4 regions of the Variimorphobacter sp. HTMS_6 genome follow, and region 4 is predicted to be linked to each of the others. Evidence: riboswitches for the same ligand, from Rfam matches in the RefSeq annotation. Region 4 holds a riboswitch; each other region holds the start of a gene.
The links. A riboswitch is a leader RNA that binds a small molecule or an ion and turns the genes downstream of it on or off. The one in region 4 is predicted to bind thiamine pyrophosphate.
Positions count from the first base shown of each region.

Region 1 (8,249 bases), 360 kb from region 4:
AAATTCCGGCGATGCTTCAAAAACTCCGTATACACCAGTTGTGTTTTGAGCAGTAAGTGCTGTGATCGCACTCATTGCATAGATTCGATGTGCAGTCATCGTCTTTATATCTGCTTGAATTCCGGCTCCACCACTACAGTCTGAACCAGCTATTGTTAATACCTTTCTCATAGATACACCTCATATTCTTCGTAAACTACATATATTATATAATCCTCATGTTTCATTTCATCCATGCAAAAGTATGTATGTTGCAGATGACTCTTCAAACGTCCCACTCCCCAGGTAGGTTTTATCTTCCTAGGTATTTCGGCGGAGGCATTTGCTTATTCTATCTGTGTTTAGCTTTCTTGTCATACGAAACATATCATCATTTGCAACTGTATGAAGTCGTTGGTACTTAGGTCATGTCTTTTATGACCTTATGTACCACTACGTACTTCATTCAAGCGGAAGCGTGTTGCAGATGAGATATGTTTCGCATGGCAAGAAATACAACACACTTCACATAAGCAAATGACTCCTCAAATGTCCAGCTCCCAGATAGGTTTATCTTTATCGTAAAACTTGGCGGAGTTATTTGCTTATCACCTTGTAAATCTTTCTTGTCATGCCTAACATATCATCAGCTGCAACTGTATGAAGTCGTTGGTACTTAGGTCATGTCTTTTATGACCTTATGTACCACTACGTACTTCATTCAAGCGGAAGCGTGTTGCAGATGAGATATGTTTCGCATGGCAAGAAATACAACACACTTCACATAAGCAAATGACCCCACAACGTCTTATAAGCAAAACCTATCCCTGTGTAATCATTTGTGAAGAAAGTTCATGCAATTCATTTGTTGCCTTTTCGATATCAGGTTTGGCAAGTATTGCGGAGATAACCGCAACACCGTCAACGCCACAGCCCTTCAGCTGCAATATATTATGTTCATTGATGCCACCAATAGCAACAACCGGTATGGTAACAGCTTCACAAATCGCTTTAACTTCTTCAAAGCTTACATCATCTGCATCATTTTTGGTTGTAGTGGAGAACACAGCGCCGACACCAATATAATCTGCACCCTGACTTTGCGCTAGTATTGCTTGCTCCACAGTTCTTGCCGATACGCCAAGGATCTTATCTGGTCCGAGCAAGGAACGAACATCCTTGGCATTCATATCGCTTTGTCCAACATGAACACCATCCGCATCAATCGCCAAAGCCACTTCAATATTGTCATTGATGACAAAAGGAACCTGATAGCGATCAGTAATCTCTTTTATCTTAATTCCCTCATTCACAAAGTGATCAAAGTCTAGATCTTTTTCTCTTAATTGTACAAAAGTAGCGCCAGCTTTTACACTTTGTTCTACCTGATCTTTCAACTTATTATTTCCAAGCCAGGTACGATCAGTAACTAAATAAAGCAACATTGTACTCTTATCTAATTTCAACTTTTCCACCATCCTTTAATATCTCTGCATTCATTTTACTCATCATATCAATGATGTACATACGATAGGAATTTGTTCCGCCATCAACCTCAGTTACCTTCTGGTATGCAAGTTCTCCGCTTAGTCCCATTGCGGTTACGGCAGCTGCAGTTGCCTCTAAGATATTATCCGAGTTTGCTCCGATGTAACTTCCGATTACAGCAGTTAACATACAACCGGTACCGGTTACACGGCTCATCATACGGTTTCCGTTGTAAACCACATATGCTTTTTCACTATCAGCCACAATATCTGTAACACCGGTAATCGCTATCACTGATCCGGTTGATCCTGCAAGTGCCTTTGCAAAGTTGATTACACTGTCTAGATTATCGGTGGTCACAGCATCTGCTGCCGCTGCATCTACGCCCTGAGTATTAGCACTTCCGGTGGCAAGGAATTTTATTTCTGAAATATTACCACGAATCACTGAGAATTTTACTTCTTTCAAAAGTGTTAGCGCAGTTTCATTTCTTAGAGTGGAGGCACCGGCTCCAACCGGATCAAGCACAACCGGATGACCCAGTTCATTTGCTCTTTTACCTGCTGCAATCATCGAAGCGATGGTTCTCTCATTCAGTGTACCAATATTAATTACTAACGAAGAGCAGATGGAAGTGATTTCGCTTACTTCTGCGATATCGTCCGCCATGATTGGAGAACCTCCGCTTGCTAAGATTATGTTCGCACAATCATTTACCGTTACGTAATTTGTAATGGAATGCACCAGTGGAGTTTTTGAAAATACATTATCTAATACTGAAGAAAACATAGTTTTACCTGCCTTTTTTTAATTTTGTTAAGATAAATATAACTAAATTGATCACCATACTTAGTACAAAAACAATTACAATAACCGGTATCGTACTTCCGATCTCTAGTTCCTTATCAATAAACACTCGGTAAACTACAAAACCAATCACCCATAAAATAGCATTGATTATGCTTTGAGCCTTTGTATTTGTACGTCTGCGTAAGATGAAATAATCCGTAATTAATATTGTCGCCATCGGTACAAAGAAGGATCCAATTAGATATAAAAAGTTTTGATACTGTTCAATCGGCGTAAACATAGCAATCACTGTTCCTAATAGACATACTCCAATACCTATCATCTTTTTATTCCACTTTGAGTATATATTGTGAACACTCTCTGCTGCAGAATACACATCAAGATAACTTGTTGTAACGGTAGAAAGTAGTATGATTAACATCGCAGCAACACCGAGTCCTGCACTCTTAAGTATCTGCACCACATCAGAATTTCCCGCATAGAATGCTGCTCCTAAACCGATAGCATACATAAATGAACTTCCGATAAAATAACTTACCGTACTAATCAGCGTAAATCGAACCGGATTGTCCGTATTCTTCGTATAGTCTGATATCAAAGGAAGCCATGAGATTGGCATAGCAATCGATAACTCCAGTGCAAGACCAAAACTCATTATTTCACTACTCTTCACAGGTGCGCCACCATGGAATACGGTAAACCCAAGAACCACCGTTAAAATTAACAGAGCAGCAACTGCTATATTATTGATTTTACCGATGTTTTTTAAATCAACAATAATCCAAATCACATTCAGTGCTCCAATTAACAAGCACCACACAAGATTGTTTGATATATTCAACGGTCCATTTACTACCGTTCCAAAAGCATTGGCACCGCTGATAATCATCACGGCAGTCCATCCAACCAATTGTAGCACATTGATGACCGAGAAAAACACTGACCCGCGTCTACCAAAAGATATTCCCACGCTTTCCATGGCAGTCATTTTACTCTTTGCACCAATTAATCCAGCAAAATAAAATAGAACACATCCGATTAAATGTCCCAATATAATTGCCAACATACCTTTGCCGAATCCAAGCGGCGCCAAAAAGGTACCCGTGATAATCTCTGCAATCGAGATTGCCGCTCCGAACCACAACAATGATCCGCTTAAAAATGATAACTTATTTTCCTTCATGCCAATCCTCCAAGTTTTATTCTACTCATTATCTATGAGTTTCTCTTTACTCAACCTGCCCGTTTATGCTAATCGTACTTCATGCAATTGTAAGTTCCCATTGTTCTCTTTTCAAAACATTACAAAAATGGGATATGCTTACATAAAGCATATCCCACTTACAATCAAAAGTGTACATCCCTACGTTGGCATTATCCAAATCAGGTTTAAGGGTCGAATCTTTTGATTCCTCTCAGCCTGCGCACACAAGCTCCCCCGTATTTACAGATTGTAGTATATATTCTTTCATATCACTTGTCAACTGAAACAAGAAAGGACTGTTATCGACATGTATAATAATGGGTCACATCCATTATATAATTCGTTCGATAACAGTCTTTATTATATTAATAACAACTTATTATTTTATACTTTCCGCAAGGGATTTCTCAAACAACCTCTCTATTACCTTATATCCTTCTGTAACAACATGGCCGGTTAATGCCGCTTCTGCTTCATTATAATGCCAATCGTTATTCTGTTCAGAGGTGCTGTCATAAAGCAAGTATGGAACGGGATCACTGGTATGAGTTCTGCAACAGATTGGTGTCGGATGATCCGGCATAACAAGCATTCTGTATTCTGCTCCAGCTTTCTTCATCTCATCCATCACAATTTTGATTACTCTTTGATCCAGATATTCAATTGCCTGGATTTTATTCTTAATACTACCCTGATGTCCCATCTCATCCGGTGCCTCTACATGAATGTATACAAAATCATAATTCTCCTTTGTAAGCACATCCACAGCAGCCATTGCTTTCCCTTCATAATTCGTATGAAGCGTACCATTCGCTCCGGGAACCTCAATTACCTTCATATTAGCGCCAACTGCAATTCCCTTCAGCAAATCTACAGCAGAAATCATAGCACCTTTTACATGATTCTTCTCTTCAAAGGAAGATAAAGCAGGTCTTGTACCTGCTCCCCAGAACCAGATAGAGTTTGCTTTATTCAGACCCTTTGCTTTTCTCTCTTCATTTAACGGATGATGATTCAAGATATCATAGCTCTTTTTCATCATCTCTTTTAATACAACATCCTTTGGTAAATACTCACCGATTACTCTTTCTAGAATATCATGAGGCTGTGCCAAATCTACGACTTCACCCTTATCCCAGATAGTTAGATGTCGGTAGCTAGTGCCAACATAGAATTTATAGATATCGGTCTCCAATTCCTTGCGAACTGCTTCAATCAGCACCGCTGCATCCTCTGTTGAGATTTCACTGGAACTGTGATCGATGATTGTTAATTCTTCATACGGTTTATCTTCTTCCGTGAGTGTTACGATATTACAACGAAGTGCAATATCAGTAGCCTTCATATCTACTCCAATGCTTAACGCTTCCAGTGGAGAACGTCCAGAATAATAGACTTTAGGATTATATCCGAGGACAGCTAGATTAGCCGTGTCGCTACCGGGCTTCATTCCCTCCGGAATTGTATGTGCAAGTCCTAATTCGGACTTCTTTGCCAGCAGGTCCATCTGAGGTGTATCAGCTGCCATCAAAGGTGTCTTATTACTAAGTTCAGCCAACGGTTCGTCAGCCATACCGTCACCAAGAACGACGATGTATTTCATGTAATCAGGTCCTTTCTCTTTTAAGTATATAGCACAAGGACTTATCGAAATAAGCCCTCCTGTAACATTTAAAATCTTACTCTTATTTTATTCAAAACACCATCTAAACTTTCGATTTTGTTCTTTAATTCTTGTTCTTCTAAGCTTGAAGTAAGGAATGCATATTCTCCTGTTACGCCTTCAGCTGTTACCACTTCAACCTCACCGAATAGCTTTCTTACTTTCTCTTTTACCGCTTCCCCTTCTCCACTAACTCGAATAAAGAAGCGATTCTTAACCTGATTTACATCAGTAAGCTCTAATTTCTTGCTGCTCCAAATAGTCCAGATATTCGTTCCAAGATGCTTTGCTGCATCTACGATATCAGCAACAACAGCGCTTGCTGTCGGAAGTTTACCCGCACCGCTACCATAGAACATAACTTCTCCTATAACATTACCTTTTACATAGATTCCATTAAATACATCATTCACACTATATAACGGATGGCCTGAATTAATCATGACCGGTGCAACCATCGCATAAACATGATCATTCTCACGAATACTGGAAGCAAATAATTTAATTTTTGCGCATAAGGTTTTTGCATAGCGAATATCAACATCGGTAATCTTAGCGATTCCCTCTGTATGTATATCCTCATAATCTACCTGCATACCAAAGGCAAGTGAGGAAAGTATCGCAATCTTTCTGCAAGCATCATGACCTTCCACGTCCGCTGCAGGATTTCGTTCTGCGTAACCCAAATCTTGAGCCGTGGATAAAGCGGATTCAAAGGTAGAGCCTTCATCACTCATTTTTGATAAAATATAGTTGGTGGTACCATTAAGGATACCTGTGATTTCAACAATCTCATCCGCTGTCAAGGATTGATTTAACGGTCTGATGATCGGAATACCGCCACCAACACTTGCTTCAAACAAGAAGTTCAAATCATTCTCCTTAGCAATATCAAGTAGCTCCGCGCCATGCTTAGCGACTAACTCCTTGTTCGAACTTATGACACTTTTTCCTCTTAAAAGCGCAGTCTTAACAAACGTATAAGCAGGCTCAACGCCGCCCATCACTTCACATATTATCTTAACCTCAGGGTCATCCATGATGATATTTACATCGTGAACTAATTTGTCCATAATCGGATCCCCCGGGAATTCTCTTAGATCCAATACATATTTGATATTGATTTGATCTCCGGCTCTTTTTGCAATGCTGTCACCATTGGTATTTAGTACTTCAACTACACCGGAACCAATTGTGCCGTATCCTAAGACTGCGATATTAATCATTACTTATCCTCCATTCCTGCATTTACCATAAATCTAATGTCGTTTAAATCATATGTCATCACTTACATAAAAATTAATCGATTATTCTCTCGAAACCATTTTAACATAGTGAATACCGTCCATTGATTCAATTGTCTCAATAAATACCGATGTACTATCGGTTTGCGGCAATATCTCGATACTTAAAGTCAGTAAAGCAATTCCGTTAACAGGTATACTTTGGTGGATGGTAAGAATGTTGGCTTCACATTTTGCAACCTGGTTTAGTACTTTTGATAATAACCCCGGTTTATCATCCATTTGAAGCATAAATGTAATAGTCTTTCCTCTGGTGTTTTCGTAAAACGGAAATATGTCATCACGATATTTATAAAATGAACTTCTACTGATATCTACAGCGTCCGTGGCTTCCTGAACTGTCATTACACGCTCCGAATCCAAAAGTCTTTTGGCCTCAACAACCTTCAATAAGACCTCTGGAACGGCCTTTTTCTTTACAATAAAATACTTATCACTACTCATTATTAAGCACCTCCTGCATTTTTATGGCAAGTTTATGTACTCTATTTCGACCTTTGTATGTACAACAGATACAATTGTCTTTCTAAGAAAGATATACTAACATATATCTATTCAAATAGCAATACCAATTTGCCAACTTTAGGGCAAAAAAATAATATTTGTCACTTATGCTTTAAAGGCTTGTGATAAATATCATTTTTTTGTATATTTATAAAATTTTAGATAGGAATTCTTTCAATCTAGGGTGAGTTGGATTATCAAAAAACTCATCCGGTGTATTCTGTTCTACGATCTTTCCTTCATCGATGAACAGAACTCTGGTTGCAACCTTTCTTGCAAACCTCATCTCATGAGTTACCACAACCATCGTCATTCCTTCATCCGCAAGCTGCTCCATTAAATCAAGAACTTCACCAACCATCTCTGGATCTAGCGCAGAGGTAGGTTCATCGAACAACATCACATCAGGGTTCATCGCTAATGCACGGATAATAGCAATACGCTGCTTTTGTCCACCGGATAACTGATTTGGATAAGAAGTTGCCTTCTCAGTTAATCCGATACGTAGCAATAGTTCCATCGCTTTCTGCTCAGCTTCTTCCTTACTCATAATACCTAATTTAATCGGAGCAAGCGTGATATTTTCAAGAACAGATAAATGTGGAAACAAATTAAACTGTTGAAATACCATACCCATTTTACGACGTAATTTATTGATATCGTTTTTCTTGTCTGTGATATTATTTCCTTCAAACCAGATCTCTCCGCCTGTTGGAACTTCTAGCAAATTCAAGCATCTTAAAAAGGTTGACTTGCCGGAACCGGAGGGGCCGATTACTACCACCTTTTCTCCTTTATTAATTGTTTCATCGATTCCATTGAGAACAACATGATCTCCAAAAGCTTTTTGCAAATTCTTAGTGACGATCACCTTTAGCCAACCTCCTTTCAAATATGGATAATAATTTGGTTAAAACAATTGTCATGATTAAGTAACAGATTGCAGCAATAACGAGTGGCGGAAGAATAACCCATGTCCTTGACCCAATGTATTGTGCCGCTTTTAACAAATCTGTGACTGCAATAATACCAGCAACTGATGTTTCCTTCGTTAATACAATAAATTCATTACCAAGTGCAGGCAATATATTCTTAATAGCTTGTGGCAATACTATCAATCTCATTGTTGAGATATGGTTCAGACCCAAAGAGCGCCCTGCCTCCATTTGCCCCTTATCGATTGATTCAATACCAGCTCTGATAATCTCTGCCACATATGCACCGGAATTAATACCAAAACATACTGCTCCAACAATAATTCCGTTCGTATTTTTTGAAGTAAAAATCAGATTATAAA
Region 1 covers NZ_AP046094.1:3,340,063-3,348,311, forward strand. The annotation lists gene thiD (bifunctional hydroxymethylpyrimidine kinase/phosphomethylpyrimidine kinase) at 1-171, opposite strand, end outside; gene thiE (thiamine phosphate synthase) at 801-1,445, opposite strand; gene thiM (hydroxyethylthiazole kinase) at 1,432-2,256, opposite strand; gene cytX (putative hydroxymethylpyrimidine transporter CytX) at 2,261-3,460, opposite strand; TPP riboswitch at 3,620-3,727, opposite strand; gene AC6IWN_RS15165 (cofactor-independent phosphoglycerate mutase) at 3,861-5,084, opposite strand; gene AC6IWN_RS15170 (homoserine dehydrogenase) at 5,153-6,370, opposite strand; gene AC6IWN_RS15175 (ACT domain-containing protein) at 6,452-6,892, opposite strand; gene AC6IWN_RS15180 (amino acid ABC transporter ATP-binding protein) at 7,101-7,823, opposite strand; gene AC6IWN_RS15185 (amino acid ABC transporter permease) at 7,810-8,249, opposite strand, start outside.
Region 1: linked by a shared signal. The riboswitch ahead of cytX (putative hydroxymethylpyrimidine transporter CytX) and the one ahead of thiT (energy-coupled thiamine transporter ThiT) in region 4 are both predicted to bind thiamine pyrophosphate.

Region 2 (8,249 bases), 790 kb from region 4:
GTAATGCTCCCACAGTTTCCTACTATATTCCCCGGAACTGTTAGGGATAATCTCTTAATTGGTCTGAAGTTTGCTGAGAAACCAATCGTTTGTGATGAAGATCTTTTTGATGTTTTAAAAATGGTGCATTTGATTAAAGAACTAGGTATTGATAGTGAAAAACTATCTGGGGGTGAAAAACAACGTCTTGCTTTAGGAAGATTAATTTTACTAGATCCTGATGTGTTTCTCCTAGATGAACCATCCTCTGCTCTTGATGACGATACAGAATCGATTATTATAGATAAATTTGTTTCTTATATAAAAGAAGCCAATAAAACTTTAATCATGGTTACTCATTCTAAAAATATTGCTCAAACGTATGCTGAGCATATGATTGAGCTAAATCAAGGTAAAGTAGTGAATGAATGGAGGGTATCCGATGAACGAGGTAATTAATTTGCAGATATGGCAAATGGTTGCTGCATACCTGTTTGTTCTGATTTTATTGGTTATTGTTAAGATAAGAGGAATTCCTAGAGAAAAAGTAATTTTAATATCTTGTATAAGAATGACGATTCAGCTTATTCTTGCAGGATATGTGCTAGAATATATTTTTAATAATTCGTCACCAATCTATACGGTTGTTTTCATAATTGCGATGGAGATTTTCTCTATATACACGATTATTAAACATAACAAGTCGAGACTATCTAGAAAGCTGAAGCAAATCATTGCAATATCAATGGTTGGAGGTACAGTAAGTTGTTTATTGTATTTCCTTTTTATCGTAGTCCATATTACGCCTTGGTATAATGCACGGTATTTTATACCGATTGCAGGGATGCTTATTGGTAACTCTATGACAGGTATCTCTTTGGGGGTAGGGCGTTTGGTTGATGGAATTCAAACACAACGACATTTAGTAGAAGGAGCATTGATGCTTGGTGCAACTCCAAAGATGGCATCAAAGCATATCGTTAATAATGCATTTGATTCCGCTATCCTACCTACCATCAATTCCATGGTTGGTATGGGAATTGTATTTTTACCGGGAATGATGACGGGACAGATATTGTCTGGCACCTCGCCCGTAACAGCGATTGAATACCAAATTGCAATTATGCTTGGTATAATGGGTAGTGTCTCATTGTCCGTGATACTATTTGTTCAGTTAGGATATAAAACATTTTTTAATGAACAAAGTCAGCTAATTCAAAGGGATGAATGAATCATTCATTCACATACAGCCATTGTAAGATTAATTACAGAATATGCTTTCAGAAATTATAGAACTAGGAGAACAAAAGTTATGATAAAACCAATCATGAGGGATATATTCTCTCTCAATCAGAAATCAGATTATGCTACAAAAGACGATATATATGTTGTTCAGGATTTATTAGATACACTAAAAAGCAATGAAGCAGGTTGCGTTGGTATGGCTGCTAATATGATTGGTGTAAAGAAAAGAATTATTGCTGTAAGTATGGGGTTTGCAAATGTTCCAATGATAAACCCGGTCATTGTCAAGAAAACAGGTTCATATGAAACCGAAGAAGGTTGTTTATCACTTACCGGAGTAAGAAAGACAATTCGGTACAAAGAGATAGAGGTTGAATACTTGGATGCACAATGGAACAGTCAAAGACAGAAGTATTCTGGTTGGATTGCCCAGATTATACAGCATGAGATAGACCATTGCGACGGTATTGTGATATAGATTTAGGAAGGGGAGTGGATTATGTTTAATAAGCAAGTTATACTGGATCAGTCTCAATTTTACGATAGCTTTTATTTGTACGATGAAAATGTTATCCTCGAAAACACTGGGCGTTTGAAGCGGGATTTTAAGAATGTTGATTTCCTATATTCCATTAAAACCAACTCAAATCCATTTGTTGTAAAATCCGTATTATCAGGGGGATTCGGGGTAGATGCAGCAAGTGTTGCAGAAGTCATGATGGGGAAAGAGAATGGTGTATCAAAAGATATGATACAATTCTCAGCCCCTGGTAAAACCAAAAAAGATATAGAAGAAACCATCGCAGTATCTACAATTATTGCAGACAGTTTGAACGAAATTATGCTAATACATCAGGTAGCACAAGACATGAATGTGATAGCTGAGATCGGAATTCGGGTGAATCCTGATTTTTCATTCTACACAAATAGGGGGAGTGCTTCGAAGTTTGGCATTGATGAAGAGCTGCTTTTTGAAGAAATACCGAATTTGAAAAAGTTACAATACATAAAAATAATTGGATTACATGTGCACATCCGAAGTCAGGAATTAGATGCGGGAGTGTTGGAGCGATATTATGCGAAACTATTAAAACTTGCAGAAGTATTTCAAAGTATTATGGATCAACCTTTGCAATTCCTTAACATGGGCTCAGGAATCGGCATCCCATACACTGCGGAGGATACACCACTGGACACGATTTATCTGGGAGGAATAACCTCCTCTATGATTGAACAGTTCAAGTCACGCTTCCCCAACCTGAATGTATATATAGAAACCGGTCGGTATGTCGTTGGGAAAAGTGGAGTGTATGTTACTAAGGTAGTCGATAAGAAGATATCCCATGGAAAGACATATTTAATTCTGAAAAACACACTCAATGGCTTTATCCGTCCATCAATCGCTCAGCTTGTTATGAGTTATCATGAGAGCGGAACACTAAATGCCAGTGAACCGCTCTTTACGGGAGCAAAGTCCTTTGAAATAATAACTCTAACGGAGGAATTAGAGACAGAGGAAGTAACCTTAGTCGGAAATCTTTGTACAGCAACCGATGTTGTCGCAAAAGATATCGTATTACCGAAGCTACAATGTGGTGATGTAATTGTTATCACCAACGCAGGAAGTTATGCAGCCGTTCTGTCACCTATGCAATTCTCTTCCCAAGAGCCTCCCAGACAGCTTTTCTTAAGTGGAAAAGGAAATAATATCAGTATTACCTCTGAATAATATTTATGATATATCTTTGATCGGAATGGGGAGCTTATTCATTCGCATTGATGATTTCCTTTAAGCTAATATGTTCATTACGAAATCGTTCACTGCTCTTTTCTTTTTTATGATGTATTGCTTTCGTAGGGCAATTCTGAATACATGCCAGACAATGTTGACAATTTTGATTGAATACTGGCTTACTATCGACTTTAATGTTGTTCACAGGGCAGACTTTTTCACAGGTCTTGCAGCCATTACAGCTGTCCTCCGTGTAAAAATCCTTCTCAAAATTATCATGATTCAATTTAGAAAACATATGTCTGAGGGGAACCACAAGGATTGAGTGTTTTTTCAGGTATAAGCGCTTCTTTCTTACATCCTGAATAATTTGATCAATATTCCCCTCAACATTTTTCTTCCCGAGCCCATCGACCTGATTTTTCATCTCAAAGCCAGGTAGAAAGTTATCAACCATTATGAGCTCATTAATATAGGAGAAATGAATATTATTCCTTTTCCCGATTTCTAGGAGATGTCTTGTTACGCCTCCGGCAACCATTCCGTAGGTTGCTATAGCAAATATATATTTGCCTTTCAGTTTCACTTTATCTAAAAATTCTTCCACAAGCTTCGGTACACTGATATTGTACACCGGAAATACGATCCCAATGATATCGTCTTCAATAGTAAAATCCTCATTTTTTAACAGTGCCGGAATAGAGTAAGTCTCTCCACCAAAACGTTTTGCCACATATAAGCAGTTACCGGTTGCAGTATAATATAATACTTTCATACATTCCTCCAAAAAGTTATTTTTAATTTAATTGTTACACTTGTAACATGGAATAGAGCACAGTATAATGTATCTAAATAGATTTATCAATAGAACAATAATCAAGTGTTACAAAAACGGAGAAAATGTATATGATTAAGAAAAAAAATGTGCAAAGTACGATAGTAAAGGAAAGTATCTTTATAGCACTGATGATACTTATGGAAAAGAAGGATTTCAAGGAGATTACAATTACTGAGGTTACTAAAAAGGCAGGAGTATCCCGCATGTCGTTTTATAGGCATTATGCTATATTAGAAGATGTCATCAATAATTATCTGGATGAGCTGTTTGAGGATTATTCCAATGCGGTAATAAAAAATATACATGATTATGATAAGGATAGTATACGTATGTTTTTTGCATATTTTAGAAAGCAGGAAAGATTGGTCACAAACTTAATAAGATCAAACTTAAGTCATCTGATCTTAGAGAGATGCATTGAGTTTTTCCATTCCCTATCAAGAAATATTGTATGTGACACCGGAGAATACCAAGATAGAGGGCGGTACCTAATCGAGTTTGCTGCCGGTGGGCTATATAAAGTTCTGATCGAGTGGGTAAAGGACGGACTTAAAGAAAGTGATGAAAAGATGGCAGATATCTGTTATAGTCTGATGAGGCATTAATAAATATATTACCTAAGAGGAGTATTAATACTCCCCTTTAATTACAAAGAAAGACCCGCGGATGGTTCCGGCAAGTTTAGATTTTTGTCTTGCAAATTTAAACTTTTCCTCTAATTCCTTCGGTATTTCCATTCCTTCCGAAAGCTTAAAACCAACCGCTCTTTTCTTTGAATCATCAATTGTATACATTACATTTACGGCCAGACCATCTTCATAAAAGACATACGCCATTTTAAGATTTTCTACTTGAAAACTTGATGTTTCGAGTGGCTTTGCAGCAAATTCAATATTACGTTCCGTTTTTAGAATGTGGTTTACATAATCGATAGTATCCTGGCTCTCACTAGCCGGTACTACTGTAAATTCATGCTTGTATTTATTCATATAATAACGTGCCTCATTCGCACGCAAACCAGCCAGAGCATCAACTACGGGAGAAGATTCAAGGCCAACAGTGGATACATTTTTAAAATCAACAACATAGGACATAGTGGTACCTCCATATTAAATATAAAATCATTATACACTATTAAGATTTGCATTAATGATAATAGAGTTATTATTCCCCTAAATTTTATCAAAAATGAATCTGAATATAATTATAAATCAGATAATGCAATTAGTACATGACGATATTTGTAATATGGCTAATTAGTGAAAAAATTAATCTTCATAGCATACAGAGGCACCGGATACCATTACTGTTGCAATATATTTTGAAACTTCTAGATGAACGGGATTAGACAAATAAGATTCCATGTCCTTCATTGTATTGAATTTAGTGATTAATAGAATATCATAAGAGGATGTTCCTCTCCGAATATCTGTCTCTACTTGTAGGTACTTCAGGACTGTGATTTTTCCTTTCATGCTTAATAGGGCCGATTTTGTTTTTTCTATCTCTTCATTTTCATTTAATTTGATGAGTAATGTGTTTGTTATCATTTTTCCCTCCGTTTTGTGTTTCATAGCGAGTTATTATATCTTATAATAGTATATCATCCATAACCTGACAACATAGGGTCAGGTTTGTTTTTACTTGTTGACTCATTTAGGTAATACTGGTATGATATAGAATATAAAAAGGGGAGCTTGCATTAAGCAGGCTGAGAGTAAGCTGTATCGCTTAGACCCATAATCTGATTTGGATAATGCCAACGTAGAGATATATTTAGCTGACTATGCATGTATACTTTCCTTGGTGTACGTGTATTTTTTTATGCTTACATGTCATCATTACATACATTCTTATTCAAAGTGTTAATCAATTTTCTATCTATGCGGGCAAAGAAATGTATCTGAAATATTGTTTTATTCATTGACTTTCACCAAATCATGAAAATAAAAAATTGGAGGATATTAGATCATGAAAAACTATGCAACACAGATGGAAGCTGCAAGAAAAGGGATTGTAACGGAGGAATTGAAAAAGGTGGCGCAAAAGGAGCAGATGACGACAGAAGAGCTGCTTCCCCTGGTTGGAGCAGGTAAAGTAGCAATCTGTGCGAATAAAAACCACAAATGCATTGAGCCGGAAGGGGTAGGCTCCATGCTGAAAACAAAGATAAATGTTAATCTGGGTGTGTCAAAGGACTGTAAGGATTACGATCTGGAGATGAAGAAAGTAATGGAAGCGGTTAATATGGGGGCGCATGCCATAATGGATTTATCCTCACATGGGAATACAATTCCATTTAGAAGAAAGCTTACCTCTGAATGTCCGGCAATGATTGGAACGGTACCGGTCTATGACTCCGTAATTCATTACCAAAGAGATCTATCTACATTAACAGCAAAGGATTTTATTGATGTGGTTCGCCTTCACGCAGAAGATGGTGTGGATTTTGTAACCCTGCACTGCGGTATCACACGTAAAACGATTGATCAGATTAAGAACCATAAGAGAAAAATGAACATAGTATCTCGTGGAGGTTCTCTGGTATTTGCCTGGATGAGCATGACAGGAGAAGAGAATCCGTTTTATGAATATTATGATGAGATACTGGATATTTGTCGCGAATACGATGTCACAATATCACTGGGAGATGCATGCAGACCCGGATGTCTTGCAGATGCTTCAGATGTATGTCAGATTGAAGAGCTCGTTAGACTCGGAGAATTAACAAAAAGAGCCTGGGAAAAGGATGTACAGGTTATGGTTGAGGGACCCGGACATATGCCTCTGGACCAGATTGAAGCAAATATGAAGATCCAGCAAACCATATGCAACGGTGCTCCCTTTTATGTATTAGGACCATTGGTAACAGATATTGCACCAGGATATGATCATATTACATCAGCGATTGGAGGTGCAATTGCAGCCTCTGCCGGAGCAGCATTCTTATGTTATGTCACACCGGCTGAACATCTGGCATTACCAAATCTTGAGGATGTGAAGCAGGGTATTATTGCCTCCAAAATAGCAGCACATGCGGCTGATATCGCAAAGGGTGTAAAAGGCGCCAGAGATATCGATGATCGTATGGCGGATGCAAGAAGAGAGTTTGACTGGGAGACACAGTGGGAATGTGCAATTGATCCAGATACAGCAAAAAGAATTCGTGAGGAAAGAAAACCGGAGCATGAGGATACCTGTTCTATGTGTGGTAAGTTTTGTGCAATTAGAAGTATGAATAAGGCACTTGCGGGAGAACATATTGATATTTTATAAGTAGTGTTAATATAAGAGATTATAACATAACAGCTAGCATCTAAGATCTCAGTCAAGATTTTGGAAGGGTTGTTGGGTGCTTGTTCATACACAGTGGGACGGAAGCTGTTTAACCGTGTTATTGTCTACTTGATGTATTCACTGAATAAATAGATATAATTAATCTCTTAAAAATAACCGGTATATCGAATGCCAAATCGATGGCTATACGATATACCGGTTTTATTTGATACGATTTCGTTTTCACTATGCTAGATTAACCCTGATAATCAAGAACATCCAGCCATTGACGAAGAATTTCTTTCTCCGGTTCTTTTGCCTTAGTTAAGTGCTGTGCTGCCACAATCGGAATCCATTTTTGAACATATGGTAATGCAGTATTGCTCTTAAAACAGAAAAGTTTTAAATATGAATCTGCAAGCTCTGGGTAATAGAGCATCATTTTGAGATAAGTAGTTGCCACATCGGCACTTGCATTTCCTTGAGTAGCATGGGACCAATCCAAGATATAAGCACCGGATTCGTTGATTATAATATTGGAAGGTAGAAAATCCCCATGGCATAATTTTGTATGTTTTGGCATGCTATCAAGCACGGATAATAATTCATATTTTGTAGTTGAATTCAATTCATCCGTATTTTGAATAACACGTACTAATTTATCCTTTAGTTTGTTGAGTAGAGGAGCTGATTTAGAATGCATCTTAATCTGGAGATCAACGAACAGTTCCAATAACTCAGAGGTCTTCTCCGGATTATCCTTTAGCTTTTGTTCTAGGGTTTGCCCCTGTATATAATCCATACTGATGCTCCAGCGACCATCGATATTACTTACGGAGCGAATCTGCGGAATTTTTAAATTAGTTTCTTCTACACGGGTATGATTCAATGCTTCGTTCAAGACTGAAGATTTCGGATAATCCTGATCAAAAACCTTTATTGCTAAATCATCTTCCTTGTAGATTGCTTTTTTGTTTCTTGTTGCTAAGACTTGTTCAAGCTTCATTGTTATTTCCCCTTTCAAATTTTGCCATTGTTTGGTGTTACCTTTATTTTACTACATATTAAAAGAAAAGTATATGCATTTTCGAATAAATATGACGAAATTTGCATGATGAATTGTGCAAAATACACAATGTTATATGAAAGAAATGGACATTATTATTTAGGCTCTATTGT
Region 2 covers NZ_AP046094.1:2,190,649-2,198,897, reverse strand. The annotation lists gene AC6IWN_RS09890 (ABC transporter ATP-binding protein) at 1-438, shown strand, start outside; gene AC6IWN_RS09885 (ABC transporter permease) at 422-1,210, shown strand; gene AC6IWN_RS09880 (peptide deformylase) at 1,292-1,702, shown strand; gene AC6IWN_RS09875 (diaminopimelate decarboxylase family protein) at 1,724-2,953, shown strand; gene AC6IWN_RS09870 (EFR1 family ferrodoxin) at 2,988-3,731, opposite strand; gene AC6IWN_RS09865 (TetR/AcrR family transcriptional regulator) at 3,863-4,399, shown strand; gene AC6IWN_RS09860 (DUF8821 family protein) at 4,424-4,888, opposite strand; gene AC6IWN_RS09855 (Dabb family protein) at 5,063-5,344, opposite strand; TPP riboswitch at 5,474-5,582, shown strand; gene thiC (phosphomethylpyrimidine synthase ThiC) at 5,766-7,070, shown strand; gene AC6IWN_RS09845 (phosphotransferase family protein) at 7,327-8,076, opposite strand.
Region 2: linked by a shared signal. The riboswitch ahead of thiC (phosphomethylpyrimidine synthase ThiC) and the one ahead of thiT (energy-coupled thiamine transporter ThiT) in region 4 are both predicted to bind thiamine pyrophosphate.

Region 3 (8,249 bases), 1.6 Mb from region 4:
TGAAAGCTCCTTCATTATTGAAAGCTTCTTCACTATTGACAGAGACCTTATTATCGGTATAGGGTTCTTTTACTTTAATGATCTCCTGATCCGAAGCGAGTCCCCCCATCCCTCTTCTATAATCAAAGAAGAGCCTGCGGTTTGAGATAACGATCCGTTTATACATATAGATACTCATTCATGACAGGCTGAAGCCCTTTTTCCTTAATTGCAGCAACTACTTCCACCACATCTCTTCCATCCGCAATCTCAAACTGCTGATCCCCTTTTTCGCTATTCTCTTCCGAATGGCTGCCGATACCGGTACTTACCGAAGCGGAGATCTTTGTTGCTGCAAGTCCTACCACATTATCACGAAATCCGGCTCTCTCCCTGGTGGAGATCGTCATTCCTGCAAATGGCATAAACAGACGAAAGGCTGTCATTACCTGAAGGAGCTGTTTCTCATGAACATCCATCGGGTTGATCTTATCATTGTTCACAATCGGGCGAAGTCTCGGACAGGAGAAGGATATCTCAGCATGGGGGTATTTCCGTTGAATATAATAGGCATGCATTCCGGTTGCAAAGGCATCCTTACGAAAATCAGCTAGCCCCAGTAATGCTGCGAATGCCACCCCTCTCATGCCACCTCGAAGTGCTCTCTCCTGTGCATTGATACGATACGGGAATATTCTCTTATGTCCAGCCAGATGAAGAGTTTCGTATTTGTCTGGATTATAGGTTTCCTGGAATACTGTCACATAATCCGCTCCGCATTCATGCAGATACTTATACTCTTCAGTATTCATTGGATACACCTCAAGTCCAATCATTTTAAAATACTTCTTGGCAATCTTACAGGCTTCTCCGATGTATTTCACGTCCGACATTTTTCTGCTTTCACCGGTCAGAATTAGAATTTCTTCCAAACCGCTTTTTGCAATTGCCTCCATCTCCTTCTCCATCCCTTCGAAGTCAAGCTTCGCACGATGGATCTTGTTATGGCAGTTAAAGCCACAATAGATGCAGTAATTGTCACAATAATTCGAGATATAGATCGGAGTAAACAGATATACACTGTTACCAAAGTGTTTTCTGGTTTCCACCAAAGCCTTCTGCGCCATCTCCTCCAGATACGGTTCTGCAGCCGGGGATAGTAGGGCTGCAAAATCTTCCGGTGTAATATCCGTGGCGTTTAACGCTCTTTTGACATCGTCCTCCGTAAATTTTTGTTCGTTGTACTGATCCATATCATGTAGTACTTTATCCATCACATTGGAATCCTCTAACACTTCCATACCCGGTAGATACTCCATATGATTGATGCGTTCTTTTTTTAAATCCTTGATAACTGTTTCACTTAATATACTTTCATTCATTTCCTTGGGCATAGTTTTACCTCTTTTCTGCTTTCCGCGTTATTGCAAAAATCCGGTTAAGGGCGAGGATGCACTCGCCTTGTCAATTACGCGCCCAAGTCCGGACAAATAAGCACCTCTGCCCGCTTCGATTGCTTTACCAAAGGCTTCTGCCATAAGAGGAATATTACCGGCGGACGCGATTGCGGTATTCGCCATGACTGCTGCCGCACCCATCTCCATCACCTCACATGCCTGAGATGGTCTACCGATTCCTGCATCCACAATAATTGGCAGGTCAATTTCTTCAATCAGTATTCGAATAAATTCCTTGGTTGCCAGTCCTTTGTTGGAGCCGATTGGAGCCGCTAGAGGCATAACAGCTGCTGCTCCTGCATTGACCAGATCACGTGCTACCGTAAGATCTGGATACATATAAGGCATAACGATAAAGCCTTCCTTTGCAAGAATTTCCGTTGCCTTTATCGTTTCATAATTATCCGGTAGCAAGTATCTGGAATCCTTAATCACTTCAATTTTAACAAAATCCCCACAACCAACCGCTCTTGCAAGCCGCGCAATACGAACGGCTTCTTCGGCATTTCTCGCTCCGGAGGTATTGGGAAGTAAGGTTACTTCCTTTGGTATGTAATCAAGTATATTCTCTCCTGCTTCTGTATTTGCTCTTCTAAGTGCAAGCGTGATAATCTGCGCTCCTGCATATTTTACACAGGCCTCGATCAGATCTAAATTGTATTTTCCTGATCCGAGTATGAATCTTGATGTAAATTCATGCCCTCCGATCACTAATTTGTCATCGTTCATTAAAACTACCTCTTTTCTATCATTTCTATCATTTCTATCTTTTCTATCTTTTCTATATGATTTTCAAATCATTGTTCTCACGACTCGAATTTTTCTAATCAATATTTTTCTTACAAATTTTCTTCGAAGAATTTCCCTATAGACTCTTAATTAAATTTTTCTGTTACCCTAGGTTTTCTTATGAATCTATGCAATACTAAGCTTCTTGCAATTCCTTCCCTCTTGCAAATCCCGCATTATTAACATTCGTTATAACTACCTATCCATAAGGAATGCACAAGGAAATCCTACTCTTCTTCACCCAGTATCAACTGAATCACTTTATTGGCTTCATGTCCTGCGCAGATACTTACCCTGGGCGCCATTAGCCCCATTCCGGACTCTGAATCTGAGATCTGATCTCCGCATAGATATAGGTTTTGAAAAACTCTTCTGGTAATGATGGCATTGGAATCCCCATAGCCAGCCATTCCGGAGCCGGATACGATTTTTTTATCAGAGAAGTTTTCCAGTAATCCGTTCACCAGCATCGCCTTCTGATCTGACTTATCAAATGCCTCACATATGATAGGATCCTCCACAAACAGCTCATCTATATTCTCATTCGTTACTTTTATATTATCTGTTATAATCTTCATAAACGGATTAATTTCCTTCAGTTTTTCTGCCAGACACTCTGTTTTTGGTCTTCCAATATGTGAGATATAGTATTCCTGTCGATTCAAATTACTGATGTCCACATAATCAAAATCAATTAAGTGCAGGGATCCGACACAGGTTCTGGCAAGCATAACCGCGATATGTGATCCCAATCCACCTAGGCCTGCTACCGCTACTCTGGCATCCTCTAATTTTTCATAGACCTCTTTGCCAAACCGTAAGTCACATATCTTTCTGTACTCTTCTTTTGTCACGTCTAATCAACCTCCACCCACAAAATTAACGACCTCCAAGGTATCTGCCTCGGTCAGAATACATTCGTTATAGGTGGCTTTTGGTATGATTTCTCCATTCCGTTCTACTGCAATTCTTGATATCACATATCCCTTACTCTCCAAGTACTGATATAGTGACATACTTTTCTCAAGCGTTTCCTTCGCTCCATTCACTAACATTTGCATATGCTCCTTTCATAATGACTAACGAATAAATGAGCGTTTATCCGCCCATATATTATTACGAATTTGCAAATACAACCCTTCGTTCTACAAATTCACCTCCATTATTAACTGCGCCGGTTGTATTTAAGTACCCAAATTAAGCTATTGCAAATTAATAATTTGAAGGAATAATGTTATATTGCCTTAACACGCTGTCTTCCTACCTTTGTGTGGTGTAAATAACATTATTCCTTAATAAAATTATTAATCTATACCAGTTTCCTTTGCTACATTCTACCGGCGCCTACGCCGGATACCCGACGCTTTTAATGCAATGCTCATGAATTTTGCTGCATCAATTTTATATAGCGACAGAAGTGGTGCCCCCAGTTTGCCGCTGTACAATTATTTACGATAAAAAAAGACGAATATACCAAGGTGATGGTATATTCGTCTAGTATGATTCAAGCTAGAATTCAATATATCCCTACGTTGGCATTATCCAAATCAGGTTACGGGTCTAGACGCTACAGTCTACTCTCAGCCCTCTAAAAAGAGCTCCCCTTTTTCGTTCTTATTCAATATGTGTTAATTATAACTGATATTTTTATTAATTCAAGAGTTTAATTAATTTTTATTAATAACTTTATATTTTATGTTTATGTCTTTGTGATTATTTTAAGATTATAGTTTGTTATGTATTGTGTTATATTCTGTTTTGTCTGACATTTCACTTTCAATTTTCAGGAATTCTTCGTATCTTGATTTATATTCTCCTTCAAAACCTCCGCTTTATACTACAAATCTGTCAACTAATTCCTGCAGCTCTCTTGCTCCGATTGCATTTTCGTTAGATAATTCTGTCTCTGTAATCGTCTTTTCAACCACGTCAGAAGTCTTTTCAGCAATATCCTGTACGCCCTTTGAACCTTCAGAAACAGTGATTGCTACCTCATTCATCGCTTTTGATATATTCGATACTGAGGTATCCAGTATATCTGCCGCTTCCTCGAATTCAACCATAAGTTGTTTTACATAAACTGCATCATCATTATATTGTTCACCGATCTTAGACAATTTTTCATAATCCTTTAATACGCTTTGATCTATGAACTCTAATAATGCTTCAGAATTCTTTCTCATCATTTCTACAGAACTATAAACATTTTTCACAATCTCTTGGATACCGGTAGCGGTACTTGAAGATTGATCCGCTAGTTTACGAATTTCACTTGCAACTACATTAAAGCCTTTTCCTGCTTCACCTGCTCTCGCTGCCTCAATTGCTGCATTTAACGCAAGAAGGTTGGTCTGATTGGTAATTGCGAGAATGGTATCCGCTAATACACCAATTTGAGCGATTTTGTCAGATTCCTTAATTGCTTCCTCCATCTTATCCTTTACTTCTTCATAGAGGTTTTTCGCATTCTCGGTTGATTCCAGTGCGTCTTTTTTAATGGAGGATGCCCTATCTGAAATCTGGTAAGATACCTTTGATCCGTCCTTTGCTTTACTAGCAATATCACTTACGTGACTACTAATCTCAACTGTAGTAGCGGTAATCTCTTCTGTTGATGCGGCTGTTTCTTCCATTCCTGCGGATAATTCTTCTGTAGTTGCGGAATTATCATGTGCGTTCTCTTGAATTAATATCGAGAGTTTTTCAATTTCTTCCGCATTGGTCAAAACGGCACCGGAAACGCTTTTAAGCTTTTCCACCATCTCTCGTAAAACTGCTCTGGTTTGAAATAATGCTTTCGCAATCGTTCCTGTTTCATCTTTATTTTTTTCAAGATATCGGAACGATTCGTCTCTTACCAGATTCAGATTTGCTGTTCTATTAATTAATTCTGTTAGTTTAATGATTGGGTTTGCAATTCTAAATGAAATAAAAATACCGTATAATAAAGCTAAAATTGCAATAAATACTCCAATAAAAATAATACTTACTGTTACATCATTTACCGGTTTCATAATTTCACCCATATCACCTGATACAACTAAAGTCCAATGAGTTTCCGGTATCACCGAATAAGATGCTATTTTATGATCACCATTAAACATATAATCAACAACTTCTGCCTTGACCGTCTTGCCTGCCATCACCTGAGCAACTACATTTTTAATCTGTTCATTTTCAACCGGCTTTCCAATTTTATCAACTGTCGGATGATACAGCATAATACCCTTTTCATCTACAAGATAGGCATAGCTGGATTTTGTATTTAATAATTTTACACCCTTTAAATATTTTGTCAAACTGTCTGCACGTACGGCTGAAGCCACAAATCCAATAAGCTTGCCATCCACTTTCACTGGATAAGTGAATGCGATAATATAAGCACCGGTGGATTTTGATTTTAAAGTCTCACTGATCACAGGCTCACCGGTGGATAATGTTTTCGTTGCATAAGCACGATCCTTAAAATTCTGTCCAACTAATTTTTCATCACTATCTGCAACGTCATTTATATCGGCGTCAACTACAAAAATGTGTTCCAGATTGCCTTCTTTCTCTACCACCTGCCGTAGCTTTAGATTCAGTTTTGCTCTGACATCACTGCCAACCTCTTCCCCCTGAGCAGTTTTAGTTAAAACATCTTCTACTTCTGCCTGCATCGCAACTAATCCCAACTTACTGGTTTCCTCTGCTATCAGGGATTGTATCTGGTTGGAACTGTCACTATTCGTATCCATCATTGAAGTATTAGTGATATCGTTCATAGTCCCTGATGACTTAAATAGCGAAAAGCCTCCAATAATAACAGTCGTACAGATTATCATTATAATCATAGATAAAGATAATTTAATTTTGATTGACATATAACTCCTCCTTAGTTGTTCTAATATGCTTTTGAATCTGCCACTCCTCTAGCATCTTCTCCATAATGCTACCCTCCGGAAGTGGTTTACAAAAATAATATCCTTGGATTTTATGGCATTTCAGCATTTCTAGATAATTCATCTGCTCCTTTGTCTCTACTCCCTCCGCTACCACATTCAAATCCAGACTCTTCCCTAAATTAACAATTAAATCCGTCACAGATTTCTTTTTCCCATTACTAGCAATTTTGTCAATAAAGGTTTTATCTATCTTAAGTGTTGTAATGGGCAATTGTAATAAGTGGTTTAATGAAGAATAACCTTTGCCAAAATCGTCAAGTGCAATTTTTATTCCTTTCGTTCTTAAAAGCTTCAACTTATCTGCTATTGCATCATAGCTCTCCATGAGTATTGATTCTGTTATCTCTAATTCAACCTTTCTCGGGTTAACTTCTAATTGTTCTATCGTATCTAAAATCATTTCTGTGAAATTATCTTGCAGCATCTGAATCATCGATATATTGATCGATATGCTCAAATCTTCATAGCCTAGTTGATGTAACTTCTTCAAAAACTCGCAGGAAGTGCGGAAAACCCAATCTCCAATTGGTACAATCTGATTTGTATCTTCAGCAATTGGAATAAACTTATTAGGAGGTACTTTCCCTAATTCTTGATTTTCCCAGCGAATTAGTGCCTCAAAACCTGTAATTGAAATCTTATCCAGATCAAATTGAGGCTGATAATATAACTCAAATTCACAATTCAACAGAGCAGCCCTCAAATTTTTCTCGATCAATAATCTTTCAGCAATGATTTCATTCAATGGTTCATTATAAAATACGATTCTATTTTTTCCGTTCTCTTTTGCTTTGTCTACCGCGATATTTGCATCTCTCAGTAAGGTGTCAATATTCATACCATGCTCCGGATATAGAGAAATTCCGATGCTTACCGTAATCATTAAGGAGCACTCCATAATTTCAAACTGGTCATTAAAGACTCCCATGATATCAACCGCATATCTTTCAATCTCTTCCTTTCTCTCAAATTCATTAATCAGAACTACAAATTCATCCGCTCCAATACGAAACAGTCTTGTATCATCAGCAACTAAACTTTTTAATCGCTCACTTACTTTTCGTAAAAGGGTATCTCCGTAGCTAGGACCCATTAAATCATTTACGTTTTTAAAATTATCAATGTCGATAAATAGCAAAGCAAATTTTGTACTAGCACTGCTTCCCAGGTGATTTATCAAGGTTTCATTTAATGCAAACCTATTTTGCAGACCTGATAACTGATCACATCTAAGAAAATTATGCATCCTATTTTCATATTCCTTTAAATCAGTGATATCCGTGCATAACCCTATCGTATGATAAATCTCTCCATCACCATTGACCAGACACTTTCCCTTCGTTCTCATCCATCTGTATTGTCCATTTTTCGCTCTAATTCTGAACTCTTTGTAAAACTCCAGTGAATAATTTGGTTCAAATTTATCAATAAGTCTTGCCACTGCGATCCTGTCCGATGGATGAATAAGTTCTTCCCAATGTTCGTGACTTTCTTTCTCTCCTCTGTAATATCCCAACACATCATACCATCGATCCGAAAAGTTCAGTTGTCCGTTTCTTTCCTCCCATATCACGTCAGTGGTATTCTCTAATATCGTTTGATACACTTTCTCAAGATTATCGAGCTGATATTGATAATTGCTGCTTATATTTTGATAATATATTTTTTCATCAATGATAGAATCAAACAATTCCTTTATCAGTCCAACTTCTTTATCCTCTAGTGCTCTTTTACTCGCTTTATGCTCTATTGCTTTCTTGATCAGTTTGATATTTTTTGAATAATAAAAAATGATAAATAATAAAAACATACTGGTCATACCGGTAAATATCCAGTTTTTATATAGAGCTACTGTTTCGTTATCCGTATTAAATATCTTCAGTACTCTATCCCCTACCCAATCCCACAAAATCACAAGGAATATATAGCAAACTGCCATTACAAATGTAGTTTTAATGGTTTTGGCTTTATTATAATCAGATTGTTCATCTATGTATTTTTCAATATCATCATCTGAAGCTTTTAACGGATCTACAATGAACATAATTACACTCCACTTTCATTATTATTTATATTATCG
Region 3 covers NZ_AP046094.1:282,969-291,217, reverse strand. The annotation lists gene AC6IWN_RS01310 (thiamine phosphate synthase) at 1-166, opposite strand, end outside; gene thiH (2-iminoacetate synthase ThiH) at 159-1,373, opposite strand; gene AC6IWN_RS01300 (thiazole synthase) at 1,401-2,165, opposite strand; gene thiF (sulfur carrier protein ThiS adenylyltransferase ThiF) at 2,453-3,079, opposite strand; gene thiS (sulfur carrier protein ThiS) at 3,086-3,280, opposite strand; TPP riboswitch at 3,733-3,840, opposite strand; gene AC6IWN_RS01285 (methyl-accepting chemotaxis protein) at 4,058-6,088, opposite strand; gene AC6IWN_RS01280 (putative bifunctional diguanylate cyclase/phosphodiesterase) at 6,072-8,213, opposite strand.
Region 3: linked by a shared signal. The riboswitch ahead of thiS (sulfur carrier protein ThiS) and the one ahead of thiT (energy-coupled thiamine transporter ThiT) in region 4 are both predicted to bind thiamine pyrophosphate.

Region 4 (8,249 bases):
TTAGCAATCGGATAACCGGTAGCTTTCGATGCAAGTGCAGAAGAACGACTAACACGTGGATTTACTTCGATTACTGCATATTCAAAGGTATCCGGGTGAAGTGCATATTGAACGTTACATCCACCGGTAATCCCCAACTCTGTAATGATGTTCAATGCAGAAGTACGTAACATCTGATATTCTTTATCACCAAGCGTCTGAGAAGGAGCCACTACAATACTGTCACCGGTATGTACACCAACCGGGTCGAGGTTCTCCATATTACATACAGTAATACAGTTACCTGCACTGTCACGCATTACTTCATATTCGATTTCTTTCCAACCTGCGATACAACGCTCAATCAGACACTGACCAACACGGCTCAAACGAAGTCCATTTGTACAGATATCTTCAAGCTCCTCCTGGGATGCTGCGATACCGCCACCGCTACCACCCATCGTATATGCCGGGCGAACAACAACCGGATAACCGATTGAGTCTGCAAATATAACCGCTTCACCAACCGTAGTTACTACCGTACTTGCGGTACAAGGCTCACCAATCTTCTCCATGGTGGTCTTAAATTCAAGACGATCCTCTGCCTTTTTAATGGTTAAGGAGGTTGTACCGATTAATCGAACATTCTGTTCATCTAGAAAGCCTGATTCTTCGAGCTCCATTGCAATATTCAAAGCTGCTTGGCCACCGAGTGTAGGCAATACGCTATCCGGTCTTTCCTTCAATATAATTCTTTTTACAAAATCAGGTGTTAAAGGCTCGATATATACGATATCCGCAATCTCTTTGTCCGTCATGATTGTTGCAGGATTGGAGTTAACAAGAACAACTTCGATACCTTCTTCCTTTAAGGAACGGCAAGCCTGTGTACCTGCGTAGTCAAATTCTGCCGCCGAACCGATAATGATCGGACCGGAGCCGATAACCAATACTTTTTTAATACTCTCTATTCTCGGCATTATCCCTGTACCTCCATCATATTAATAAACTCGTCGAAAAGGAACTCACTGTCCATCGGACCTGCACAAGCTTCCGGATGGAACTGAACAGAAAATACATTCTTACCAAGGTAGTGCATACCTTCTACTGTCTTATCATTAACATTAACAAAGCTTACTTCTGCCACTTCCGCGCTCAAGCTGTCGCCCTTAACCATATATCCGTGATTTTGAGTGGATATGTAAACTCTGCCGGTATTTAAATCTTTCACCGGATGGTTTGCTCCACGATGACCATATTTCATTTTCTCTGTATCTCCACCGTTTGCAAGCGCCAATAACTGATGGCCAAGGCAGATTGCAAAAATCGGTACATTACTATCAAACATATTCTTAACTTCTGCGATAATCTCTGTACATTCCTTCGGATCTCCAGGTCCATTGGATAACATAATACCATCCGGATTGTTCTTTATTACTTCCTCCGCTTTTGTAAAAGCAGGATATATCGTAACCTCACACCCTCTTTTCGCTAAGCATCTAGGAATATTATTCTTTAAACCGTAATCCATAAGCGCAACCTTATATTTTGTTTCGCCTATTGCAGGGATTACTTTCACATCCTTTGTTGTGGTTTTCATAACAACCTTTTCAACCTTATACTGTTGAATACGTTCCTGTACTTCTTCTAAATTATAATTTTCGTTCGTTGTAATCATACCGTTCATAGTACCTTTATTTCTGAGCAGCTTAACCAGTGCTCTGGTATCAATTCCGGCGATTCCGGGGATATCATTTCTCTCTAAAAAGCTTTGAATGCTCTCTTCATTTCGGAAATTACTAGGCATTCTTGATAATTCTCTTACTATGAAACCATCAAGCCATGGCTGATGTGATTCCATATCCTCGTAACATATACCATAATTACCAATCAAAGGATATGTCATAACTACACTTTGACCTGCATAAGAAGGGTCTGTCAATACTTCGAGATAACCTGTCATACCGGTGTTAAAAACAATCTCACTGATAATCTCCCGTTTAGCTCCAATACTCTCTCCCGCAAAGACATTACCATCCTCAAGAATTAAGAACGCTTTCATTATATCCTCCATTCCGCCGATTTCTCGGCATATATTTAAGCATGAAAATTATTAATTTTCTTGCATATTTATCAATTAGTTACCGAATTTGTGCAAAAAAAAAGAATACTAGCCCATACTGGAGACATTCATCCCCAAATATCTATTCTTAATTTTTATAAATTTTACATGTATAAATATTCATTTCTCTAAGCATTTTTATGATTGTAGCATATCTATTTTGAAATAGCAAGAGGTTTTAAAAAATTTATTAATTATATATATTAATGATATATATTATCAAATATGCAAGTAGTTATTCTTATCCTAATTCACATTTTTAAACAAACAACATAAGTTGGTAATAAAATGAGCGAATTGAGGTCAAAATCATGAATTCCTTTCATAATCCTCAAAACCAGTACAAAGCAATTCCAAATTTAAAAGTATATCCAACCCAGATGGAGACACAATCACTCGGACGATATCGTGTACGTTGTACTACTGCCGGAGAGATTCCGATAGCGAATGCAACCGTTACTATCACCGCACAAAACGAACCAAATAACGTTCTGGAACGTTTAGTTACAAATGACGATGGACTTACTGGGGAGGTGGAGCTCGCCACTCCCCCATTAGACTACAGTCAGGAGCCAAATCAACCTAGACCTTTTGCTAATTACGATGTCCGGGTTGAAGCACCGAACTATGAGGTGCTTTTGTATAATGGCGTTGAAGTATTTCCTGATGTAACCGCCGAGCAGGAATCGATCATGACCCCAATCGAGCAAACACCTGGAGAACGCATCTATAACATTGATGCCAACACTCTATATGGTGTATATCCACCCAAAATCCCCGAGAGCGAAATCAAACCCACAGGCGAATCCGGAGAAATCGTATTAAACCGTGTTGTTGTTCCGGAATATGTTATTGTACATGATGGTGTACCTTCTTCCAGCGCTCAGGATTACTATGTCAGGTTTCGAGATTATATTAAAAATGTAGCCTCCAGTGAAATCTACTCCACCTGGCCGGAAAGTACTATTTATGCAAATGTCTTGGCAATCCTATCCTTTACTCTAAATCGTGTCTATACGGAATGGTATCGCAATCAAGGTTATAACTATACAATCACTTCCTCAACCGCATATGATCACAAATGGACACGAGGAAGAAACATATTTGCAAACATAAGCTTTATTGTAGACTCAGTATTTGTCAATTATATCTCAAGGCCGGGTGTAAGGCAGCCTTTATTAACGCAGTACTGTGACGGGCAAAGAGTACAGTGCCCAAGATGGATGACGCAATGGGGCTCTAAAAGTTTAGGTGATCAAGGCTATACCGCGATACAGATTCTACGAAACTTCTATGGTAATGATGTATTTATAAATACCGCAGCTGAAGTATCCGGTGTCCCTAGTTCCTGGCCGGGTGCCAACTTATCAACCGGGTCAAATGGAGAAAATGTAAGAATCATTCAACAACAGCTTAATCGTATTGCACAGGTTTACACTGCTATCCCCACTATAGTTGTTGACGGTCAATACGGTCCAAGAACAACTGCTGCTGTTAGAGCATTCCAAAACATTTTCAGTTTACCCGCAACAGGCGTGGTTGATCGCGCCACCTGGTACAAAATCTCACAAATCTTTGTTGCTATAACAAGAATAGCAGAACTCTAATCACACCTTCCTATTTAAATCATATTTTATAATAAGCGATAAACGAGGTGACGAAATGAATCCTTACTACTACAATAAGAACAAGTATAAAGCCATAAAGGTATATCCGACACAAATGAGCACCCAATCACTCGGGAGGATACGGGCACGTGTTATGGGCGCCGGGATGGTTCCGATTGAAAATGCTACAGTTACAATATCAACCACAGGAACACCAGAGCAACAAATCGCAGAGGTTAGAACCAACTCCTCGGGCCTAACCGAGATTATTGAGGTTCCTGCACCTCCCCTGGAATTTAGCCAACAACCCTCGGATCAACAACCATACGCTAATTACCGAATTAATATGTCCGCATCCGGTTTTGAACCAGTAGTAGTGCAAAATGCTGAGGTAATGCCAAATGTAACCGCGTTACAGGATGCAACTCTGCGACCCGAAGAACCGCAAGCACAGCCCGATCTCTATGTAGTTCCACCTCATACCTTATTCGGTGATTACCCACCCAAAATAGCGGAGGCTGAGATAAAACCAACCGGAGAATCAGGTGAAATTGTCCTTAACAGAGTAGTAGTCCCCGAATTCGTTATTGTACACGATGGTCCTCCAACCGACCGATCCGCTAGAGATCATTATGTTCGCTTTAGAGATTATATTAAAAATGTAGCCTCCAGCGAAATCTATTCCACCTGGCCGGAATCCACCATAACCGCCAATGTCCTTGCTATCTTATCCTTTACACTCAATCGTGTATTTACAGAATGGTACCGAAATCAGGGATTTAATTTTACTATCACCTCTTCCACCGCATTTGATCATAAATGGATTCCCGGTAGAAACATCTACGATAACATAGGATTAATCGTAGACAGTATATTTAATAATTATTTATCCAGACCCAATGTTAAGCAACCCATTTTGACACAGTACTGTGATGGAAACAGAGTGCAATGCCCGAACTGGATGACACAGTGGGGATCCAAGCAATTGGGCGATCAGGGGCAATCTGCAATTGAAATTCTGCGACATTTTTATGGAAACTCCATTTATATCAATACGGCCACCGAAGTGTCAGGGGTTCCCTCCTCCTGGCCGGGTTCAAACCTAACCATAGGTTCCTCTGGTGCTAATGTGAGAACCATCCAGGAACAACTTAATAAAATTTCAGAAAAGTATCCTGCAATACCTACAGTTGCAGTAAACGGTCAATTCAATAACCAAACCGCTGAATCCGTTAAAGCCTTTCAACAAATCTTTGATTTGCCTGCCAACGGAATCGTAGACTTCCCCACCTGGTACAAATTATCCGGCATCTATGTTGCAGTTACCCGAATGGCTGAACTGTGATTTTCATGTATGTATACCGTATATGATGTATACCGTACGGAAAGGAGAACCCTTACGGTGACAGAACTATAATGACCCATAACATATTTCATTCAAAAAGGACCAACACAAAATCCCTTGAAAGCGATTTAATGTTGGTCTTTTATTAAAATAATGTAATTTGTGTCTGAGTTGCCATTCCTTTTACCTGAATAAATGCCTGTCGAACAGGTGGAATCAATAATATTATTATCGTTGCGATTGCTTCCGGTACGATATAAGTTGCATTATATCCTAAGGAATAGATAATTGGATTCATACCCTTTGGAGTGTACATACTAAAGAACACAAATCCGGAGATTACATGGCTGATATATCTACCGAATACGCCTAGTACATATCCTTTAATTAATCCATTCTTTGATTTTGAAAATACTCCACTCAAACCTAAGCAACCGAATGCGATCGGGTAGTCTAATAACATTTGTACCGGATGCAGAATGGTAGGACCTAAAATCAGATTAATAAAACCATAAGCGATACCGGTAAGTACTCCGGCCTTGGTACCATATAGATAGCCAATCAAAGCAATAAACAGCATACTGAATAATGTGATAGATCCACCAAATGGCAGTTTCGCAAAGGTGATGAACGAAGTAACCACGGCTAATGTTACCGCCATTGCAGAAAATGCTAGCTGCTGAACTCTAATTTTTGACTTACTGTTTGAAAACGCAGCCATCGCGATAAATAAGATAGCCACAACAACAAAGAGTGCTATATTACCCGCTAGTGTAGGTGTGTAATAGGTTTCTGCGCCGGAACCTTCTTTCGTTGTTAAAAAATTCAAAATATCTTGAAACATAAAAAAACCTCCTTATGATTGCTTCGGAGGGGGCCACTTGAAATGCTTCCTTCCGCCGGTATTATCCGGATCAAGTAGTAAGGGTCAGTATGTAGTACAACATACCTCTCAGCCTGGGCTCCCCTAGCAAAATATATCATTTTATTTTGTCTCAGCTATCATAACGGATAAACCAAAGGATGTCAATAGGAGTATCCGAAGAAAATGAGAGGGCAGACAAAAATCATTTGCCTACCCTCTTAATTAATTGATTTAAAATAATGATTTTATTACATCATACCCATTCCAGGTGCGCCTGCAGGCATTGCCGGCTCATCCTTCTTGATATTTGCAACAACGGATTCTGTTGTTAATAAAGTGGATGCAACACTAGTTGCGTTCTGAAGCGCGCTTCTTGTAACCTTAGTAGGATCCAGAATACCTGCTTCTACCATATCAACATATTTCTCAGTTAAAGCATTGAAGCCAACGCCCTGTTTGCTAGCCTTTACCTTACTGATTACTACAGAACCTTCTAAGCCTGCATTGTATACGATGCTGTATAAAGGAGCATCAAGTGCTTTAAGAATAATATTTGCACCAGTTTTCTCGTCACCGTCTAATTTTGCAGCTAATTTAGAAACTTCCTTAGATGCGTGGATATATGCGGAACCACCGCCTGCAACGATACCTTCTTCCACTGCCGCTCTGGTAGCTGCAAGAGCATCTTCCATACGAAGCTTGTTTTCTTTCATTTCAGTTTCTGTTGCAGCACCAACTCTGATTACTGCTACACCACCAGCAAGCTTAGCAAGTCTCTCCTGTAATTTCTCTTTATCAAATTCAGAGGTAGTTTCTTCAATCTGAGCTTTGATCTGGCCAATTCTTGTAGTGATATCAGCTTTATCACCTTCACCATCAACAATAATGGTGTTTTCCTTCTGAACCTTAACTGATTTTGCACGACCAAGCTGCTCTATAGTAGCTTCTTTTAAGTCAAGACCTAATTCATCAGAAATAACTGTACCGCCAGTTAAGATAGCGATATCCTGAAGCATCGCTTTTCTTCTGTCACCATAGCCAGGAGCTTTTACTGCAACAGCAACGAATGTACCTCTTAATTTATTAAGAACTAAAGTTGTAAGAGCTTCACCCTCGACATCTTCAGCGATTATTAATAATCTTGAACCAGTCTGAACAATCTGCTCTAGTACAGGAAGGATTTCCTGAATGTTTGAGATCTTCTTATCCGTGATTAAGATATATGGATTCTCAAGGGTTGCTTCCATTTTATCCATATCGGTACACATATAAGCGGAAAGATATCCACGATCAAACTGCATACCTTCCACAAGATCAAGCTCAGTCTTCATGGTTTTAGATTCTTCGATTGTGATAACACCATCATTTGATACTTTTTCCATCGCATCAGCAACTAACTGACCAACTTCATCATCACCTGCAGAGATTGCTGCAACTCTTGCAATCTGCTCCTTACCCTTTAAGGAAGAGCTCATTGTTAAAATTGCTTCTACAGCAACATCAGTTGCTTTCTTCATACCCTTTCTAAGGATAATAGGGTTAGCGCCTGCTGCTAAGTTCTTCATACCCTCGGTAATCATAGCCTGTGCAAGAACAGTTGCTGTAGTTGTACCATCACCTGCTACATCATTTGTCTTGGTAGCAACTTCTTTCACTAACTGAGCACCCATATTCTCAAAAGGATCATCCAACTCAATTTCCTTTGCAATTGTAACACCATCATTCGTAATCAAAGGTGCACCGAAAGATTTATCAAGAACTACATTTCTTCCCTTAGGTCCAAGGGTTACTTTAACGGTATTTGCTAATTTATTCGCGCCGATTTCAAGCGCTGCTCTGGCTTCTGCGCCATATTTAATTTCTTTAGCCATGTTGTGTTTCCTCCATTCTATTCTTCTACAACTGCAACGATATCATTCTGCTTAACGACGATGAACTCTTCATCCTCCAATTTCACTTCAGTTCCCGCATATTTGGAGTAAATAACCTTGTCGCCAACTTTAACCTGCATCACAACTTCTTTTCCATCAACGATTCCGCCAGGACCAACAGCGATAACTTCTGCCTGCTGAGGTTTTTCTTTTGCTTGGCCGGGTAACACAATGCCTGACTTTGTTGTCTCTTCAGCAACTAATTGCTTCAATACTACCTTATCTCCTAAAGGTACAAGTTTCATGTTAAAATTCCTCCTTAATTAATTATTACTAAATTTTTCAAGGGAACCACAAACTCGGATAGTAATCCGTATTTGTTACGTGATAGAATTCCACGGTGTGCATTAATCGTGAATCTCACATTACCCTTAGCTTAAGAATTATTAGCACTCCATGT
Region 4 covers NZ_AP046094.1:2,979,266-2,987,514, forward strand. The annotation lists gene carB (carbamoyl-phosphate synthase large subunit) at 1-959, opposite strand, end outside; gene AC6IWN_RS13440 (carbamoyl phosphate synthase small subunit) at 959-2,041, opposite strand; gene AC6IWN_RS13445 (peptidoglycan-binding domain-containing protein) at 2,482-3,708, shown strand; gene AC6IWN_RS13450 (peptidoglycan-binding protein) at 3,824-5,053, shown strand; gene thiT (energy-coupled thiamine transporter ThiT) at 5,199-5,897, opposite strand; TPP riboswitch at 5,928-6,032, opposite strand; gene groL (chaperonin GroEL) at 6,167-7,789, opposite strand; gene AC6IWN_RS13465 (co-chaperone GroES) at 7,807-8,094, opposite strand.